4 regions of the Streptomyces sp. NPDC045956 genome follow, and region 3 is predicted to be linked to each of the others. Evidence: riboswitches for the same ligand, from Rfam matches in the RefSeq annotation. Region 3 holds a riboswitch; each other region holds the start of a gene.

What was found. Region 3 has a riboswitch for cobalamin ahead of AC07FV_RS06280 (ABC transporter substrate-binding protein). Riboswitches for the same ligand answer to the same signal wherever they lie in the genome.
Region 1: another riboswitch for cobalamin. It lies ahead of AC07FV_RS17905 (ribonucleoside-diphosphate reductase subunit alpha); the one in region 3 lies ahead of AC07FV_RS06280 (ABC transporter substrate-binding protein).
Region 2: another riboswitch for cobalamin. It lies ahead of AC07FV_RS10600 (ABC transporter substrate-binding protein); the one in region 3 lies ahead of AC07FV_RS06280 (ABC transporter substrate-binding protein).
Region 4: another riboswitch for cobalamin. It lies ahead of AC07FV_RS10625 (GHMP family kinase ATP-binding protein); the one in region 3 lies ahead of AC07FV_RS06280 (ABC transporter substrate-binding protein).

The regions. Positions count from the first base shown of each region.
Region 1 covers NZ_JBWKKZ010000006.1:192,835-198,092, forward strand. Annotated here, with positions in the region: gene mctP (monocarboxylate uptake permease MctP) at 1-947, shown strand, start outside; gene AC07FV_RS17900 (GNAT family N-acetyltransferase) at 1,020-1,526, shown strand; cobalamin riboswitch at 1,554-1,731, shown strand; gene AC07FV_RS17905 (ribonucleoside-diphosphate reductase subunit alpha) at 1,856-4,228, shown strand; gene AC07FV_RS17910 (ribonucleotide-diphosphate reductase subunit beta) at 4,228-5,258, shown strand, end outside; gene AC07FV_RS17915 (hypothetical protein) at 5,181-5,258, opposite strand, start outside.
Region 2 covers NZ_JBWKKZ010000003.1:354,352-359,609, forward strand. Annotated here, with positions in the region: gene AC07FV_RS10590 (ABC transporter ATP-binding protein) at 1-712, opposite strand, end outside; gene AC07FV_RS10595 (FecCD family ABC transporter permease) at 709-1,824, opposite strand; gene AC07FV_RS10600 (ABC transporter substrate-binding protein) at 1,821-2,846, opposite strand; cobalamin riboswitch at 2,875-3,052, opposite strand; gene AC07FV_RS10605 (class I SAM-dependent methyltransferase) at 3,109-3,858, opposite strand; gene AC07FV_RS10610 (MFS transporter) at 3,827-5,095, opposite strand; gene AC07FV_RS10615 (ATP-grasp domain-containing protein) at 5,088-5,258, opposite strand, start outside.
Region 3 covers NZ_JBWKKZ010000002.1:119,959-125,216, forward strand. Annotated here, with positions in the region: gene AC07FV_RS06265 (deoxynucleoside kinase) at 1-30, shown strand, start outside; gene AC07FV_RS06270 (ABC transporter ATP-binding protein) at 93-1,055, opposite strand; gene AC07FV_RS06275 (FecCD family ABC transporter permease) at 1,052-2,122, opposite strand; gene AC07FV_RS06280 (ABC transporter substrate-binding protein) at 2,119-3,159, opposite strand; cobalamin riboswitch at 3,203-3,409, opposite strand; gene AC07FV_RS06285 (MFS transporter) at 3,471-4,682, opposite strand; gene AC07FV_RS06290 (FecCD family ABC transporter permease) at 5,203-5,258, shown strand, end outside.
Region 4 covers NZ_JBWKKZ010000003.1:360,014-364,260, forward strand. Annotated here, with positions in the region: gene AC07FV_RS10615 (ATP-grasp domain-containing protein) at 1-676, opposite strand, end outside; gene AC07FV_RS10620 (cysteine synthase family protein) at 673-1,695, opposite strand; gene AC07FV_RS10625 (GHMP family kinase ATP-binding protein) at 1,692-2,678, opposite strand; cobalamin riboswitch at 2,797-3,028, opposite strand; gene AC07FV_RS10630 (ferric reductase-like transmembrane domain-containing protein) at 3,236-4,219, shown strand.

The sequences.
Region 1 (5,258 bases), on a different contig from region 3:
GCTTCGACGACATCTTCGCGGCGGCGGGCGACAAGTTCTCCGAGTCCGGCAAGGGCTCGCTGACGCCGGACCACGGCGGCCAGTGGACGTACGCCACGCTGGCGCTCGGCTCCGCGCTCGCGCTCTTCATGTACCCGCACTCGATCACCGCGACGCTGTCCTCGCGCAGCCGTGAGGTGATCCGGCGCAACACCACGATCCTGCCGCTGTACTCGCTGATGCTGGGCCTGCTCGCGCTGCTGGGCTTCATGGCGATCGCGGCCGGGGTGAAGGTGGAGAACGGGCAGCTGGCGATCCCCCAGCTCTTCGAGAACATGTTCCCGGACTGGTTCGCCGGCGTGGCCTTCGCGGCGATCGGCATCGGCGCCCTGGTCCCGGCGGCGATCATGTCGATCGCGGCCGCCAACCTGTTCACCCGCAACATCTACAAGGACTTCATCAGGCCGGACGCCACCCCGGCCCAGGAGACGAAGGTCTCCAAGCTGGTGTCCCTGCTGGTGAAGGTGGGCGCGCTGGTCTTCGTGCTCGGCATGGACAAGACGGTCGCGATCAACTTCCAGCTGCTGGGCGGCATCTGGATCCTGCAGACCTTCCCGGCCCTGGTGGGCGGCCTGCTCACCCGCTGGTTCCACCGCTGGGCCCTGCTCGGCGGCTGGGCGGTCGGCATGGTCTACGGCACGGTCGCCGCGTACGGGGTGGCCTCGCCGACGCAGAAGCACTTCGGCGGTTCCTCCGACGAGATCCCCGGCATCGGCGAGATCGGCTACATCGGCCTCACCGCCTTCGTGCTGAACGTGGTGGTCACCGTGGTCCTGACCTTCGTCATGCGGGCGCTCAAGGCACCCGACGGCGTCGACGAGACCAAGCCGGGCGACTACACCGCGGACGCGGGCGACCCGGGAGTCGAGGTGGAGCTGCCGCCGGCCACGGCGGGCACCTCGCACTGACCCCTTCCCCCGGGCGGGCCGTCGGAGGAATCCGGCGGCCCGTTGCCGTGCCCGTCGGGCACACTCGGGGTCATGGACTTCGTGATCCGGCGTGCCACGGCCGAGGAGTACGACACCCTCGGTGAGATCACCGCGCACGCCTACCTGGGTGACGGCCTCCTCGACTTCGGGGAGGACGACGCCTACCTGCACGAGCTGCGGGCCGTGGCCCGGCGGGCGGCTGCCGCCGAGGTGCTGGTCGCCGCATCGGACGACGGTGTGCTCGGCAGCGTCACCTTCGTGCCCCGCGGCGGCCCGATGGCGGACATCGCCCGGCCCGGCGAGGCCGAGATACGCATGCTCGCCGTCGCCCGCGAGGCGCGCGGACGCGGCGCCGGCGAGGCACTGGTGCGGGCCTGCGTCGACCGCGCCCGGTCCGTGCCGGGCTGCGCGCGGGTCGTGCTGTCCACCCAGCGCACCATGCACGGCGCCCACCGCCTCTACGGGCGCCTGGGTTTCACCCGCACCCCGGACCGCGACTGGAACCCCCTGCCGAAGCACGACGACTTCACCCTGCTCACCTACGAACTGACGCTCTGACACCATCCCGATACGCTCACGGACACAACATCTGGGGGTGCTGGCGGCGCCCGGCACAAGATGTATGCTCGTGCTCGCTGTCGCCGCAGGGGAATCCGGTGCGAATCCGGAACTGTCCCGCAACGGTGTACTTGTGCGTGTTCGCGTCCCCACGTGTCCGCGCACGGGCTTGAGTCCGAGGACCTGCCGACAGTGCGCCCGGCCGCCCCGGCCCGGGTGCCATGACGTCCGGGCCTCGTGGAGTGGGCCGGTGGACGCGACGCCGTGCGCGCTCGTGAGCTGCCTCCTGCCCTCCGCCAGGCCCCGTGCCGAGCGAGGGAGTGCTCCACGTGACCATCGCGCCAGCCGATCCGGCTTCAGCGACCCCGGTGACGGCGACCGGCGAACCGGACGGTCCCGGTACCGCGCTGCTGCGGACCCTGACCGAGCTGACCGCCGACCTTCCGGACGCCGACCCCGGCCGGGTCGCCGCCGCCGCACTGCGCGGCCGGTCCGCCCGTGCGGACGAGGCCGAGCTGCGCGAGCTGGCCACCGAGGCCGCCGCCGGACTGATCTCGGAGGACCCGGTCTACTCCCGGCTCGCCGCCCGCCTGCTGACCCTCACCATCCGGGCCGAGGCCGCCTCCCAGGGCGTCACCTCCTTCACCGGGTCGGTCGCCACCGGTCACCGCGAGGGCCTGATCGCCGACCGCACCGCCGAGTTCGTCCGGCTGCACGCGGAGCGGCTGGACGCGCTGGTCGACCCGGCCGCCGACGACCGCTTCGGCTACTTCGGTCTGCGCACCCTGCACAGCCGCTACCTGCTCCGGCACCCGATCACCCGCAAGGTGGTCGAGACGCCCCAGCACTTCATGCTGCGCGTGGCCGCCGGGCTCGCCGAGGACGACACCGCCCGCTCGGCCGACGAGGTGGCCGCCCTCTACGGGCTGATGAGCCGCCTCGACTACCTCCCCTCCTCCCCCACCCTCTTCAACTCCGGCACCCGGCACGCCCAGATGTCGTCCTGCTACCTCCTCGACTCCCCCCAGGACGAGCTGGACTCCCTCTACGACCGCCTCCACCAGGTGGCCCGCCTCTCCAAGCACGCCGGCGGCATCGGCATCGCCTACTCCCGCATCCGCTCCCGCGGCTCGCTCATCCGCGGCACCAACGGGCACTCCAACGGCATCGTCCCGTTCCTGAAGACGCTCGACGCCTCGGTCGCCGCCGTGAACCAGGGCGGCCGGCGCAAGGGCGCGGCGGCGGTCTACCTGGAGACCTGGCACGCCGACATCGAGGAGTTCCTGGAGCTGCGGGACAACACCGGCGAGGACGCCCGCCGCACCCACAACCTGAACCTCGCCCACTGGGTGCCGGACGAGTTCATGCGCCGGGTGGACGCCGACGGGCAGTGGTCGCTGTTCTCGCCCGCCGACGTGCCCGAGCTGGTCGACCTCTGGGGCGCGGAGTTCGACGCGGCGTACCGCGCGGCGGAGGCGGCGGGGCTGGCCCGCAGGACCCTGCCCGCCCGTGAGCTGTACGGCCGCATGATGCGCACCCTCGCGCAGACCGGCAACGGCTGGATGACTTTCAAGGACACCGCCAACCGCACCGCCAACCAGACCGCCGAGCCGGGCCACGTCGTCCACTCCTCCAACCTCTGCACGGAGATCCTGGAGGTCACCGACGACGGGGAGACGGCGGTCTGCAACCTGGGCTCGGTCAACCTCGGCGCCTTCGTCGACGTGGCCGCGGGCGACCTCGACTGGGAGCGGCTGGACGCCACCGTCCGCACCGCCGTCACCTTCCTGGACCGGGTCGTCGACATCAACTTCTACCCGACCGAGCAGGCGGGCCGCTCCAACGCCCGCTGGCGTCCGGTCGGCCTCGGCGCGATGGGCCTGCAGGACGTCTTCTTCCGGCTGCGCCTGCCCTTCGACTCCCCCGAGGCGAAGGCCCTGTCCACCCGCATCGCCGAGCGGATCATGCTCGCGGCGTACGAGACCTCCACCGACCTCGCCGAGCGCGACGGCCCGCTGCCGGCTTGGGAGAAGACCCGTACGGCCCGGGGCGTGCTGCACCCCGACCACTACGGCGTCGAGGCCGCCTGGCCCGAGCGCTGGGCGGCGCTGCGCACGCGCATGGCCACCACCGGCCTGCGCAACTCCCTGCTCCTGGCGATCGCCCCGACCGCCACCATCGCCTCGATCGTGGGCGCCTACGAGTGCATCGAGCCGCAGGTGTCCAACCTGTTCAAGCGCGAGACGCTCTCCGGCGAGTTCCTCCAGGTCAACTCGTACCTGGTGGACGACCTCAAGCGGCTCGGCGTGTGGGACGCCCGCACCCGCGAGGCGCTGCGCGAGGCGGGCGGCTCGGTGCAGGGCTTCTCCTGGATCCCCGAGGACGTCCGCGCCCTGTACCGCACCGCCTGGGAGATCCCGCAGCGCGGCCTGATCGACATGGCCGCCGCCCGCACCCCGTACCTCGACCAGGCCCAGTCGCTGAACCTGTTCCTGGAGACGCCGACCATCGGGAAGCTCTCCTCGATGTACGCGTACGCCTGGAAGCAGGGCCTGAAGACCACGTACTACCTGCGTTCCCGCCCGGCGACCCGCATCGCCCGCGCCGCCGCCCGGGCCACCGTCCCCGCACAGCAGACCCCCGATCCCGAAGCGGTCGCCTGCTCCCTGGAAAACCCCGAGTCCTGCGAGGCCTGCCAGTAATGACCACCGAGATCCCCGCCACCCCGGCCGCCCCGGCCACCAAGAGCCTGCTCGACCCGGGCTTCGAACTGACCCTGCGCCCCATGCGCTACCCGGACTTCTACGAGCGCTACCGGGACGCCATCAAGAACACCTGGCACGTCGAGGAGGTCGACCTCCACTCGGACGTCGCCGACCTCGCGAAGCTCAGCCCCATGGAGCAGCACCTGATCGGCCGGCTGGTGGCCTTCTTCGCCACCGGCGACTCGATCGTCGCGAACAACCTGGTGCTCACCCTCTACAAGCACATCAACTCCCCCGAGGCGCGGCTGTACCTGTCCCGCCAGCTCTTCGAGGAGGCCGTGCACGTCCAGTTCTACCTGACGCTGCTGGACACCTACCTGCCCGACCCGGAGGACCGCGCCGCCGCCTTCGCGGCCGTGGAGAACATCCCCTCCATCCGCGAGAAGGCCGGGTTCTGCTTCAAGTGGATGGACTCGGTCGAGTCGATCGACCGGCTGGAGAGCCGGGCCGACCGCCGCCGCTTCCTGCTCAACCTCATCTGCTTCGCCGCGTGCATCGAGGGCCTGTTCTTCTACGGCGCCTTCGCCTACGTCTACTGGTTCCGCAGCCGGGGCCTGCTGCACGGCCTGGCCACCGGCACCAACTGGGTGTTCCGGGACGAGACCATGCACATGTCCTTCGCCTTCGACGTGGTGGACACCGTGCGCAAGGAGGAGCCGGAGCTGTTCGACGACCAGCTCCGGGAGCAGGTCACCGACATGCTGCGGGAGGCCGTCGAGGCCGAGCTGCAGTTCGCGCGCGACCTCTGCGGTGACGGCCTCCCGGGCATGAACACCGACTCGATGCGGGAGTACCTGGAGTGCGTCGCCGACCAGCGCCTGACGCGGCTCGGCTTCGCCCCGGTGTACGGCTCCGAGAACCCCTTCTCCTTCATGGAGCTCCAGGGCGTTCAGGAGCTGACCAACTTCTTCGAGCGCCGCCCCTCGGCGTACCAGGTCGCGGTGGAGGGCACCGTCGACCTGTCCGA
Region 2 (5,258 bases), on a different contig from region 3:
CCACCCCGTAGACCTCGGCCAGGAGCCGCGGGGTGAGGATCTCGGCGGGCGGGCCCGAGGCGGTGACCGCACCGTCGTTCAGCACGTAGAGGCGGTCGCAGTAGTAGGCGGCCAGGTTGAGGTCGTGCAGGGCGAGCAGCACGGTGGCGGGCAGCCGGCGCAGGATGCCGAGCACGGACAACTGGTGCCGGATGTCGAGGTGGTTGGTCGGTTCGTCGAGGACCAGCAGCGTGGGCTGCTGGGCCAGGGCGCGCGCGATGAGGACGCGTTGGCGCTCGCCGCCGGAGAGCCGGTCGAAGGGGCGGTCCGCCAGATGGACGGCGTCCACGGCGAGCAGCGCGGAGTCGACGAGTGCGGCGTCCTCGGGGGTGTCGCCGGCCAGGAGCCGCTTGTGCGGGGTGCGGCCCATGGCGACGACCTCCCGGACGGCGAGGTCGAAGTCGGCGGCCGAGTCCTGGACCACCGCCGCCACCGTGCGGGCCAGGCGCCGCACCGGCAGCGACCAGGCGTCGCCCCCGTCGACCCGGACCTGACCGGCGTCGGGGCGCAGGACGCGGTAGACGGCGCGCAGGAGACTGGACTTCCCGCTGCCGTTGGGGCCGACCAGCCCGACGGTCTCGCCCGGGCGGGCCGTCAGGGAGACGTCGCGCACCAGGTGGCGGGCTCCCGCGGTGAGCGTGACGCCGTCCACGCTCAGGTCGGTCGCCGTCATGCCACTCCTCGGTCGGTGCCGCGCCGGGCGTCCCGGCGCATCAGCCACAGGAAGAACGGCCCGCCGCACAGGGCCGTGAGCACGCCGACGGGTATCTCCGCCGGCGCGGCGACCGTCCGTGCGGCGATGTCGGCCCAGACCAGGAAGACCGCCCCGCCCAGGGCCGCCGTGGGCAGCACCCGGCGGTGGTCGCCGCCGACGAAGAGCCGCACGATGTGGGGCATCATCAGCCCGACGAAGCCGATCGGCCCGGCCGCCGCGACCAGTACGCCCGTGACCAGGGAGAGCACGACGAACAGCCGGGCGCGGAAGCGGGCCACGTCCAGCCCCATCGTGGTGGCCGCCTCCTCGCCGGCCAGCAGCAGGTTCAGGTTGCGGGCCTGCACCATGAGGGCGCCGACACCGAGCAGCAGGGCCGTGCTCGGCAGCCACAGGGTGCCCCACTCGACGCCCCCCAGCCCGCCGAGGGTCCAGGCGAGGACCGCGCGGGCCTCGTTGCCCCGGTCGGTGGTGAGCAGCAGCAGATCGAGGACCGCGGTGAGCACCGCCGCGATCGCCACCCCGGACAGCACCAGCCGCGCCGAGGTGATGCGTCCCCCGGTGCGGGCGGTGGCGTAGACGAGGACGAGCGCGCCCAGGGCGCCGGCGAAGGCGGCGACCGACAGGGAGAGCGGACCGAAGAAGGTGACGCCGAACACGATCACGGAGACCGCGCCGAGGGACGCCCCGGAGGAGACACCCAGCAGGTACGGCTCGGCGAGCGGGTTGCGCACCAGGGCCTGCAGGGCGGTGCCGATCACCGCCAGGCCGGCGCCGGTGACCGCACCGAGCAGCACCCGCGGCGCCCGGACGTCCACCACGATGGTCTCCCGGGCCCGCGACCAGTCCGGATCCTGCCAGTCGGCTCCCAGGGCGTGCGTCACGATGCCCCACACCTGTCCGGGCGGCACCTGGACGGAACCGATCGCGAGGCCCGCCGTGGCGGAGACCAGTAGCAGGACGGTGAGGACGAGCAGGGTGACGGCCAGCCGCGTACCGCCCCCTCCCGGCTCCTCGGTGCCGCGCCGACGGACCGTCCGTCCGGTGGACGTGCCGGTTGCGGCCTGCGTCATCGGAAGCTCTTGGGATGCAGCCCGCGGGCCAGGTCCCCGACCGCGTAGGCCGAGCGGATGCCGACCAGGGTGGCGGTCAGCGGCAGGACGACGAACCGCTTGTTCCTGACGGCGGGCACGTCGGCGAGCGCGGGCCGGGAGAGCAGGTACTTCTTCTTCTCCTCGACGCTGCCGGCGCCGGCGTAGTCGTAGATGGCGATGGCTTCCGGCCTGCGCTCGACGACCTGCTCCCAGGAGACGTCGCCGAAGACGTCGTCGAGGTCGGCGAAGACGTTCTCGCCGCCGGCCAGCCGGATCAGCTCGGTGCCGAGGCTCTTGCCGCCCGCGGTGAAGGCGCTCTTGTCACCGCTGTCGTAGACGAAGACGGGCACCCGGGGCTCGCCCCGTACGCCGGTGGCGGCCTTGCCGACGCGGCCCTCCAGGTCCGCGACCAGCGCGTCGGCCCGGTCCTGGACGCCGAAGATCCTGCCGACGGTGCGGATCTCGTCGTAGGTGTCCTTCATCGTCACCCGCTTCTCGCCGCAGTACTCGCGGTTGAGGTAGGTGTCGATGCCCGCGTCGGCGAACGCCTTGCGAGAACGGCCCTCCTTCTCGTCGAAGGCGCTGCCGTAGCCGCCGTAGACGAAGTCGGGCTCGGCGTCCAGGACCTTCTCGAACGACGGCTCCCGCTCCGCCAGTTCGGGAATCGCCTCGTAGTCCTCCTTCAGCTCCGGCAGGACGGCGGAGTCGGGGAAGGCCGTGCCGACCATGCGGTCCTTCAGACCGAGCGCGAGCATGAGTTCCGCCGGGTGCTGGTGGACGGTGACCACCCGCGACGGCGGCCTGTCGTACGTCGTCCGCACGCCGCAGTTGTCGACGGTGACCGGGAAACCCGCGGGCACGGCGGCGGTGGCCTCGGCGTCGCCGCCGCCCTCGTCGGACGCACCGCAGCCGGTGGTGAGCAGCAGCGACGACAGTGCCACGGCGACGGCCGTGGCACGAAGGAACCCGCGTGTGCGGGCAGGGGTGAACAGCTGGGACACGTGAAGCCTCCTGGAGTCCGCGCTCCTCGGATCGGGCCCGCGACGGACCAGTGTCCTGACTCCCGGATCGACGTTCCCCCCGCCTTCCCGCGCGGTGCGCAGTGGCGTGTCGGAGGGGCGCTCCCCGGTCACAGTGGCGGGACCGTGCCGGATTCGCACCGGCTTCCTGTCTCCCGTCGCGGCGATGACCAGGTGATCCTACGTTTCGCCCGGCCGACGGCGAAAGGGCGTGCGGTTCCCGGCCGCACGCCCTGCCCCTGCCTCACCCTTCGCGGACGGCCCTCAGGACGAGCCGTTCGGCGTCCTCGTCGTAGGGGCGGCCGTCGAACCCGCCGAAGACCTCCACGCGGCCGAACCCCGCCTCCTCGGCCATCCGCCGCAACTCCACGGCGCTGTACACGAACCACGTCAGGGTGGCCCGGGTCACCCGGTCGCCCCGGACCAGCACCCACTCGCTGCGCAGCCGCGCCCACTCGTCCAGCACGGTGTCGGTCTGCACCATCAGGTCGTCGCCCCGCCGCACCACCTTGGGCGGGGTGACCCTGCGGGCCAGGAGTTCCTTCCCCGCGAGGTCGAGGACGAGCGCCCCGCCGGGCGCCAGGCAGGTGTACATGGTGCGCAGCACGCGCGCGTTGTCGGCGGGGTCCTCGAAGTACCCGAAGGAGGTGAACATGTTGAGGACGACGTCGAAGCCGCCCGGCGCCTCGTAGTCGCGTGCGTCGGCCCGCACGTACGTCACGTCGGCACCGGCGTCCGCGGAGCGTTTGCGGGCCCGGTCCAGCATGGCCGGGCTCAGGTCGACTCCGGTCACGCGGTGCCCGCGGCGGGCGAGGGGCACGGTGAAGACACCCGGCCCGCAGCACAGGTCCAGCACGCGTGCTCCGTCGGGGAGGGCGAGCAGGGGAGAGGTGTCGAGCAGCTCCTCGGCCTGCGCGTAGCGCTGCTCGGAGAAGAGGAAGTCGTGGAACTCGGTCCAGAAGTCATCGTCCTGGAATCCGCCCGTCCGTGTCATCGCGGGTCAGTGCTCCTTCGTGGTCGCCGTCGGGGGCAGGGGGCCGCGCCGGGCGACGGCGCAGCGTGAGCAGCAGAGGGGGCAGCAGCAGGCACTGGGCGGCCGCGAGCAGCCAGAACCAGCCGGTGTGCCCGGCCCGTTCGCCGAGGCCGTACAGCTGCCCGCCCAGCGCGCCGCTCGCGCAGGCGCCCAGGCCCGCGGCCAGCCGCTGCTGCCCGAAGACGACGGCGTCGGAGCGGGGGCTGCGGCGCAGCGCCTCCAGGTCGTTCTTGAGGAACAGCACGATGTCGCCCAGGGTGATCAGCGCGCCGCCCGCCAGCAGGGCCGCCCGGGTACCGGCCGCCAGCACGGCCAGGCCCGCCGCCAGACCCGTGAAGCCGACCGCGAGGGCGAGGGCGTACGGCATGCGCCGGATCAGACCCGACGCGAGCGGCTGCACGACGATGACCAGAGCGAAACAGAGCAGCAGCACCACGCTGTAGAACGCGCCGGAGGCGCGCTCGACGGCGTACACCGCCAGGAAGTGCTGGAAGTGGAAGTAGAGGTAGAAGGCCAGCGCGTTGGCGGCGAACGGCAGCGGTGCGAGGCCCGTCAGGAGACCCGTGGCGGCCTTTTCGCCCGGCCCGGTGGTCCGTGCCCCGCCCGTTCCGGGCAGCCGCGCGTGTCCCACGGTGACCGCCAGGAACAGCGCCGTGACGGCCGCGAAGAGCCAGCCGGGCGAGGACAGGACGAACGGTCCGGCGATGAGCGGGCCGACGGCCATCCCGGCGTTGAGTGCCGCGTTGCCCGCCGAGAGGAAGGCCGGACGGCGCTCGTCGTCGACGCCGTGCACCAGGTAGGCCTTGTTGGCGGGCAGGTACAGCGCGGCACCGCAGCACGTCAGGACCAGCGCCCAGACCGCCAGCGGCGGCCAGCGCAGGGCCAGCAGGAACCCGGCGAAACCGGCGGTGCGTACGACGAGGGCCCACAGCATCGTGCGGCGCAGCCCGATACGGTCCGCGAGGGCGCCGCCGACGATGCCGCCGGAGAACTGCACGAGTGAGGCCGCCGCCAGGACGACGCCGACCGTGCCGAGCCCCATCCCCAGCCGTTCGTGCAGGAACACCGACATGAACGGCAGGACCATGAAGCTGCCGAGCGGAATGAGGAACGAGCTGAGCAGCAGGAACCGCAGGGGGCCGGTGAGCGGGAACAGCGTGGCCCGCGGTCCCGGTCCCCGGGTGGTGCGCTCACCCACCGGGCGCCGCCCGGCCGGCCCCGGGGAACGGATCGGTGAGCACCCGCAGGGTGCCCGCGGCGGCCACCGCGCGGTGGGTGGCGAGTTCGGCGGTCTCGGCCTCGGCGTAGACGATGCCCGCGTAGCCGCGGCTGTCGCCCAGGTGCTCGACGGGGTCACCGAC
Region 3 (5,258 bases):
GCCCTGGCGGCGGCCCGGGCCCGCCTCTGAAACCGTCCGGCACTGGTCCCGGCACCGGCACCCGGCACCGCGCTACGGGACCGCGCCCGCCGTCACTTCCCGGCCACCGTGCCCAGGAAGCGGATGTGCGGCCGGTCGCCGGGGCCGGGACGGGTGACCTCGGCACGCACGCCGTAGACGTCGGCGATCAGGGACTCGGTCAGGGTCTCGCCGGGGGTTCCGGCGGCCACCACCCGGCCCTGCCGCAGCACCACGACCTGGTCGCAGTACATGGCCGCCAGGTTCAGGTCGTGGAGGGCGATCACGCTGGTGACGGGCAGCTCGGCGACCAGGGCCAGCAGGTCGAGCTGGTGCTGGACGTCGAGGTGGTTGGTCGGCTCGTCCAGCAGCAGCTCGCGCGGCTCCTGGGCCAGGGCACGGGCGATCTGCACACGCTGGCGCTCCCCGCCGGAGAGGGTGTGCCAGGGCCGGTCGGCGCGGTCGCCGAGGCCGGTGCGGTCAAGGGCGGTGCGTACGGCCCGTTCGTCCGCCGCGGTCGCGGGGGTCCAGGCGCGGCGGTGCGGGACGCGACCGAGGCGGACGACGTCGAGGACGGTCAGCTCGACGAGGGTGTCGGCGTGCTGCTCGACGACGGCCACCCGCCGGGCCACGGCGCGGCGGCCCCAGTCGCCGAGGGGGCGCCCGTCGAGGGTGACGACCCCGCAGGTGGGGGCGAGGACGCCGGACAGCAGCCGCAGCAGCGTCGACTTGCCGGAGCCGTTCGGGCCGAGCAGCCCGGTCACGGAGCCGGGGCGCGGGGCGAGGCCGACGCCGTCGAGGACCAGCCGCCCGCCCAGGGCGCGGCTCACGCGCGCGGCGGCGAGGGTGCACGGCTCGGCGTGCGGCGCCCCCGCGGTCGTCCGCCCGTCGGTCGCCTGCCTGTCGGTCGCCTGCCTGTCGGTCGCCTGCCCGTCGGACGCTTGCCCGTCGGTCGCCTGCCCGTCGGTCGCCCGCCCGTCGGTCGCCCGCCCGTCACTCGCCCGCCCGCCGGTCCACCGCCCGGTACCGGCCGTCATCCCGTCCTCCTCGTGCGGTAGAGGACCAGGACGAACGCCGGGACACCGACCAGCGAGGTCACCACGCCCACCGGCACTTCCTGGGGATCGAGGACGGTACGGGCCAGGGTGTCGGCCCAGACCAGGAAGACCGCCCCGGCGAGCGCGGTGACGGGCAGCAGCCGGGCGTGCCCCGGACCGGCCAGGGCCCGCGCACCGTGCGGCAGGACCAGGCCGACGAAACCGATCGCGCCGGCCGAACTGACCAGCGCGGCGGTCAGCAGGGCGGTCACGCACAGCAGCACCAGCCGGGTCCGGGCGACCGAGACGCCCAGCGTCGCCGCGGCGTCCTGGCCGAAGGCGAAGGCGTCCAGGGTGCGGGCGTACCCGAGGCACACCACCAGGGCGAACACGAGCACGGCCAGGCACAGCCCCACCTCGGTCCAGTCGGCCCCGCTGAGCGAACCCAGCAGCCAGAACAGCACGCCCCGGGTGGTCTCCGCGTCGGCCGCCGTCGTCACCACGAACGACGTCAGGGCGGCGAACAACTGCATCGCCGCCACCCCGGACAGCACCACGCGGTCCGTCGTCCCGCCGAGCGTGTGGCTGAGCAGCAGCACCAGCGCGAACGAGCCGAGCGCACCCACGAACGCGCCGCCGGAGACGGTCAGGGCGCCGCCGCCCGCGCCGAGGACGATCACGACGACGGCGCCGGTCGACGCTCCGGAGGAGACGCCCAGGACGAAGGGGTCGGCCAGCGGGTTGCGCAGCAGGGACTGCATCACCGCGCCGCACACGGCGAGTCCGGCGCCGCACACCGCGGCGAGCACCGTACGGGGCAACCGCAGGTTCCAGACGATGCCCTCCCGGATCGGAGTCAGCTCCGACGTCCCCCAGCCCAGGCGGGAGGCGACCACCGACCAGGCGTCGCCCACGCCGATGTCCGCCGGCCCGACGGTGATGGCCACGGCGACGGACACGGCGAGCACCGCGAGACCGCCGCCCAGACCGGCCAGGCCGCGCAGCACACCGGCCGCGCCGTGCGGCGGCCGGACCTTCCGGGAGGACCGCCGCAGCGCGGTGGTCATCGGGCGAGGCCGTGCTCGCGCAGCGCCGCGGCCACCTTCTCGACGCCCTCGACCGTACGGATCGTGGGGTTCATGGCCTGCCCGCTGAGCAGCACGTACCGCTTCGCCCGTACCGCCTTCATGTTCCGCGTCGCCGGATTCGACTCCAGGAACGCGATCTTCTTCGCGGCGGACTCGGCGGTCTGCGACCTGCGGGTCAGATCGCCGATGACGAGCAGGTCGGGGTCGCGGTCGGCCACCGTCTCCCAGTTGATCTGGGGCCACTCCTGCGTGCTGTCGTCGAAGACGTTCCTCGCGCCGAGCGCGTTCGTGATGATGCCGGGCGCGCCGCAGCAGCCCGCCATGTAGGGGGACTCCTGGTTGGCGAACCAGTACAGGACGGTGGCGTTCTCGGCGCCGGTCCCGGCGGCGGCCTTCGCCACCCGGCTCTCCAGTCCGGCGACGAGCTTCTCGCCCCGTTCCTCCACCCCGAAGACCCGCGCCAGTTCCCGCACTTCGCGGTAGACGGTGTCCATGGCGAGGGGCTCGCTCCGGGAGCCGTCGCCGTCGCCGGTGTTGTCCTTGCCCTCGCAGTCGGAGGGCGAGAGGTACGTGGGAACGCCCAGTTCCTCGAACTTCTCACGGGGTGCCACCCCGCCCTTGCCCAGGGTGGAGGTGAAGGAGGAGGCCACGAAGTCCGGTTCGGCGTCCAGGACCCGCTCGAACGACGGCTGGTTCTCGGCGAGCCGGGGCACCTTCCCGTTCGCCCGCTCCAGGCCCTTCAGGACCGGGTCGGTCCAGGTGGCGGTCCCCACCATGCGGTCGGCGAGGCCCAGGGAGAGCAGGATCTCGGTGGTGCCCTGGTTGAGGGACACCGCCCGCTCCGGAGGGGCCCCGACCGTCACCTTCCGCCCGCAGTTGTCGATCGTGACGGAGCGCTTCCCGGCGACGGTGGGCTTCCCGGACGAGCCGGAGTCCGGCCCGGAACCGCACGCGGTGAGCAACAGGGCCCCGGTCAGGAGCAGGACGGAACGACGGGCGGGACGTGACAGCTGCACGGTGTCGGTTTCCTCAGCGTCAGGACCCAGGCGCGGGGTCCGTGCGAACGAGCGGTCACCAGCAGGTCTTCGGACTCGGGGTCGTCCCGGCGGGACGCCTTCCCAGACCCGGCCGTGACCGTCGTCCAGTGGCTGCTGTCCCGCCCGTCACCCTCACCGCTGCGCGTCAGTTCCGGATTCCCACCGGATTCCCTGACCCGTGTACGCGTAGGCCGCGTTCACGAGTGCGACTGGCGTCCGGAAGCTATCACAGCCCTCTCCCGTACGGTCCGGCGGACCTTCAGGCTCCCTCCGTTCAGGATGGCCCCCTCTCAGCGGCGCTCGGCGGCGGCGTCGCGCCCTCGGCCGGTGGAGAAGGTGCGTGCGCTCGGCACCAGGGCGGCGACCGCGGGCGCCGTGAAGCAGACGACCGCGCAGCCCGTGAGCACCGCCCTGACGCCGAAGGCGTCGATGGCGGGGGCGATGAGGGCGAGCCCGACCGGGGCGAGTCCGTAGGAGAGCAGGAAGTCCAAGGAGGAGACCCGGGCCAGTTTGTCCGGGGCGACCTCGCGCTGGGCGGCGGTGAACCACGGCACGTTGAACAGCTCGATGCCGATGCCCGCGACGGCGTACGCGGCCATCACGGCGGCCGGGTGCACGGGCAGTACGAGGCTGAGCGGGGCGAGTCCGTAGGCGGCGAGGCCGGCCAGGGCGGCCCAGCCGGGGGAGCGGGGACGCCAGCGGGCGACGAGCAGCGCACCACCGAGCGCTCCGGCGGTGTACGCGGTCATCGCACCCGCGAGAACGACCTCGGTGCCGTACTCGTCCCGGCTGACCATGGGCAGGGCGACGCCGGTCGCGGAGTAGCCGGTGGCTATCACGGCCGTCAGCGCGCCCAGGCCGGCGAGGAACCACGGGTGCCTGCGGGCCTCGCGGACTCCCTCCGCGAACTCGCCCAGGAGGGACGCCCTGCCCGACCCGGCCGAGGACTCCGCCGAGTCCTCCCCGGCCCCGGGGCGGGCGCCGCGTCCGGGTACGCAGGCCGCGACGAGCCAGAGGAGCCCGATGCCCACCAGCAGGGCCCAGGTGTCCAGGAAGACGGCGAGCAGCGCGGCCGAGGAGGGGCCCACGAGGGTGGTGACCCGGACGGCCAACGTCATGGCGGCGTTGGCCTGTTGCCTGCGGCCGGCGTCGACCACCTCGGCGGTCAGGGCCTGGTAGGCGGGTCGGCAGGCGCCCTGCCCGGCTCCGGCCACCGCGGCGGCCGCAGCCATCAGCAGCACCGAGCGGTCCAGGCCGACGGCGATCACCGGGGCCGCGACTCCGGAGGCGAGTCCCGCCCACAGTACGACGCCCCGGCGGGAGTGCCGGTCGGCCAGGACGCCGGCCACGGGCACCGCGGCGAGGAATCCGACCGTGCGGGCCGCGAGCAGCAGGCCGAGGTCGGTGGCGGTCAGGGTCCGGTCGAAGACGGCGAGGCCGAGCACGAAGGGCAGGGCCCAGGTGGCCAGGCCGGACGCGGTGGCGCCCGTCCACAGACGCAGGAAGGCCAGGTCGAGCAGGATCGAGCGCTGCTCACGGGGCGGGGACCCGGCGGGGGCGGGAGGGGCGGAGGGGCTGGGCACGAGGGGCACTCCTGTCCTGTCGGCGGTGGTGGATCGAACGCGGACCGGCTGCAACGGCTGTGTTCCACAGACAGGTTGCCCGGCGGTACCGGCTTCGGCAGGGGCGGGCAGCGCGGCGCGGACATCACACTATCGCAGTGATAATCATTTCCATTAGAGTGCTCTCGGTCGCCGCCCCGTGAGGGGTGCCGCGGTCCCGTCCTCCTGTCCTGCCCCTCGGTTCGGGCTGCCTGTCGGAACCGGGGGCGTGCTAGGTTCACCTCATGAAAACGATTTTCATTAGCGAGGGAAAGTGAAGGTCCCGCACATGCCTGCGGCCTCCGTGTCTCCGGCAGGCGAGGTCGAGACCCCGGCCGACCCGGCCGAGGCCTCGGCGCCCCGGCCCGCGGAGGCCGTGCGAGGCCGACAGCCCGGTCGACTCGTCTCCCGCAAGGGGCTGTTGCTCGGCTGCGCGGTGCTGATCGCCGTCCTGCTCGTGTCCGTCGTCGTCGCCAT
Region 4 (4,247 bases), on a different contig from region 3:
CCCTGAAGTGCGGCTCCGGTGACATGAGCCGACTGGAGACGCCCAGCAGCCGGGTGCGGCCGTCCCAGGTGAGCGTCTCGGCGCTGTACACCGGTCCGCTGAAGTACGGCTCGGCGAACAACCGCCCCTTCAGCTCCCGACCGGACGCCTGCGCCAGCACCGCGTCCAGCTCGCCCTCGTCGCGGACCAGCCACACGTTCTGGCTCCCGGTGCCCGCCGTGTCCTTGAGGACGAGCGGCAGGCCCACCTCCTTGAGCAGCGGTCCGCGGGCCTCGCGGTCCGCCTCGGCGCTCTCGTAGGCCCTCGCGCGGGTGAGACCCGCGCCGTACAGCCGGTCGCGTACGGCGGCCTTGTCCCGGGTCAGCCGCAGGACGGCCGGATCGAGACCGGGCAGGCCGAGGCGTTCGGCGAGGGCCGCGCCGGCCAGGGTCCAGGTGTCGGTGGAGCTGATCAGGCCGCGCAGCCCCGGCTCGCGCCCGAGGAGACCCGCGACCCCGTCGACGTCGAAGGTGTCGGTCACGACGACGTCGAGGGCGTCGGCGGGCAGCCGGTCCAGTTCGTGGGCGTAGTAGGCGGGGTCCCGGGTGAGGAGCAGCAGCCGCTCGCCGAGCAGGTCGGCGGCGCGGACCAGGTGGCCGAGGCCGAAGGTCAGCGACTCCAGGCAGGCCACGGTCATACGGCGCTCTCCGTCCGGCCGGCGGGGCAGGGGGTGCGCTGCCACGCCATCCTCGACCAGGGCATGGTCATCTCCTGCGGGGCGCGGACCTCGACGGGTTTCAGCGCGGCCGGGTCCAGCGCTTCGGCGTGCCGGGTGAACACGCGCTCCACGTAGCGGTGTCCGGTGTCGGCCCCGATCACCAGGTGCACGCGGTCGGGGTGGCGGCGGGCCTCGTACGTCGCCGTCAGGTACCCGGCCCCGGTGGACAGCCCGGCGAACACCGCGTGTTCGCGCAGCAGGGCGACGGCGCCCGACATGGCGTGGGTGAAGTCCAGCCAGTGCACGGTGTCGTAGAGGTGGTGGCGGACGTTGTCGAAGACGATCGACGAACCGATGCCGGCGATGATCGCCTCCGGGTCGTGATGGTCCTCGCTGCCGAAGGTGACGCTGCCGAAGGGCTGGACCCCGGCCAGGCGCACGGAGGGGTCCGCGGCGCGCAGGCGCTCCACGATGCCGCCGGTCGAGGCTCCGGAGCCCACCCCGCCGACGACGGTCAGCGGCGCGCCCGGGAAGTCCGCCGCGATCCGGTCGGCGACCTCCTGGTAGCCCAGGTAGTGGACGTCGTCGTGGTACTGGCGCATCCAGTGGTGTCCGGGCCGCTCGGCGAGTATCTCGCGCACCCGCCGCACCCGCAGTTCCTGGTCGAGCTTGAGGTTCCGCGACGGTCTGACCTGCTCCACGGCGGCGCCCAGTATCTCCAGTTGGGCGAGGGTGGTGGCGTCGACGGTGGTGGACGCGACGATGTGGCACCGCATGCCGTACCGGTGACAGGCCAGGGCGAGGGCGTAGGCGTAGATGCCGCTGGAGCTGTCGACCAGGGTCTGGCCCGGACGGACGGTGCCCCGCTCCAGCAGGTGGCGGACGGCGGCCAGCGCCGAGTAGATCTTCATCGACTCGAACCGCAGCAGGACCAGGCCGTCGGTGAGCCGGACGAGGTCGGGGACTTTCAGGGCGTCGGCGATGTGGGGGTGGATCACCCGTAGCCTCCTTGGGCGAAGGTGCACTGGTGGCCGAGCGAGCGGAAGAACGCGGACAGTTCGGACTTGACCTCGGCGCGGGGGCGCGAGGTGAAGAGATAGCCGGCCAGGCAGCCGGTGTGGGCGACGAAGACGCCGTCGGCGCCGAACCGCTCGCGCCGGGCCCGCAGGCTGGGGAAGGTCGCCTTGGGCAGCACCTCCTGGGACAGCGCGGCGCTGACCGTGGCGGCCCGGGCGACGGCGGCCGGGTCGCCCGAGTCGAAGCCCTTCACCAGATCGGTGAGGCACCGCTGGTACTCGTCGCCGCGGCGCCGGTAGTGGTCCAGCAGCAGGGGAGTGACGGCGGCGGTGTCCACGGTGCCGGGCTCCGTGACGAACGCGGTGTGGAATCCGAGGTCCGGACCGAGTCGCCGCACCACCCGGTGCCGGCCGCTGAGATACAGGGCGAACTCGTCGAGGAAGACGCTGTCGGCGCGCTCGATGTCCGCCAGGACGCCGAGGACCACGTCCGCGTCGTACGGCAGGGAGAAGACGCGGAACAGACAGCGCAGGGTCGCCACGATGTCCGCCGTCGAACTGGCCATCCCCACGCCCACCGGCAGTTCGGAGTGGGTGTGCCAGTCACCCGGGGGCAGGGAGAGGCCGTAGTGGTCCAGGAAGAGCCGGGCCGCCGTCGCCGCCTTCTCCCCCAGCGCCGAGGGCCGCGGGGCCCCGGCCGCCGTCCCCGACCCCGTCCGCGGGGTGAAGTACACCCAGGAGTGACGGTCCACCGGGAAGGACACCACCGCGATCTCGGGATCGGCGCCCGCGCGCAACGGGCCCTGGTACAGCTCGCCCAGAGTGCCGTGGCAGACACCGGACACGGTGCCGCCGGACAGGTCCGGGGCGTCCGTCGCGGGGCCGGGGAGGGTGCGCCCGGGTCCGTCGTACGGCGCGTCGGCCCGGGGCCGGTACGGCCGACGCGAGCCGGCTGGATCCCGCACACCGTCCTCCTCCGTACCGGGCCTTGCACACCGACAGGGAGGGAGGCGCGGTCACACGCACGACGTCCGACCGCCCATACCGCCGACCCAGTCCACGAGGTCACGTGCACAGCCCGCGCGGGACGCGGGCACAGTGGCAGGTCTTCGGACTCGCGGGCACGTCCGCCGAAAGGGCGGACACCTACCGGCCGTCTCTTCCCCGGCCCTGACACGGGCCCAGTGACATCGACGGCTCTCGTTCCCACTCACCGCTGCGGGACAGCCCCGGATTCGCACCGGGTTCCCTCTTGCGTCACGCTTCGGGCGTCCGGGCGGACGGGAGGCGCGAACCGACTGCGTGCATCAGCGTAGAGGCGGGCCCACCCCCGCGAAAGTAGGGCTCCGGCGGTTGTCTTGAAAGTGGAGGGGAGGCAGAAACAGGTGGGTCTCCAGGTGCCGTTCTCGTGACGGCTCTGGCCGGATCGCGCCTCTGAGCATCGTCGCCCCATCAGCCAGACTTGTTGCCCCACGACACACGCACACCGTTGCCGCGGTGGCCCGTGCCCGGGAGGCCCCTGATGACGTCAGACACCAGGCCGGACGAGGACGGGGCGGTGGGGGCCCCGCCCGGACCGCCGCGACCTCCCGGGGAACGCGTCGCGCTGCGCGCCGACCTTCGCTCCGCCGTGCCGGACGCCACCGCGGCGGTGGTGGTGACGGCGCTCGTCTTCGTGCTGCTGTGGGCGCGCATGGAGTCGGGTGCTTCGGACACCGTCGCGGTGATGCCGTTCATGGACGATGCCCGTACCTACTGGATGTACCTCCTCAGCCAGGCCTTCGGCTGGTCGGGACTGCTGTGGGCCTGGTGCACGGTGATCTTCGGCCTGTTGCTGTCGGGGCCGCGCCCCGCCCGGCTGCCGGTCTCCCGGCAGGTGCTGGAGCGCTGGCACCGCACCACGAGCCTCACCACGATGGCGCTGATGTTCGCGCACGCGCTGATGTTCGCCGCGGAACTCGTGCGCTACGAGACGGCACTGGACTGGGCCGAGCGGCTGTGGGTGGGCTTCGCCGACAGCTTCGTCCCCCTCTGGTACGACTCCGGCACCGGCCGGATCGCCATCCCGATCGGACAGGGCGCCCTGTATCTGGCGGTCCCGCTCGGGCTGCTGTTCTACGTCCGGCACCGCTTCGGACCGAGGACCTGGCGACGCCTGCACCGCTTCGTGATCGTCGTCTACGTGCTGAGCGTGTGGCACACCCTGCTGTACGGCACCAACGTCTGGTACGGGGAGTGGCCGCGCACCGTCCTGTGGCTGCTGCAACTCCCCATCGCCGCCCTGCTGTTGCTGCGCCTGATGAGACCTGCCCGGCGGGCGGAGCGGCTGGACTCCCTGGGCGAGGGCGCGACCCGGCCGGGGTGGTGGGTGCGGGCGGCGGGACGGGCCGTCGCCGGAGCCGTCGTCATCGGGCTGGTCATCGTGGTGGTGTCGGGCCGTGACGGCGGACGGGACCGCCCGGCCGATCCGCCCGCGACCGCCCCGCACACCCAGGAGACGGACTGACGGCCGGCACCCGGCGGGCGGCACGCCG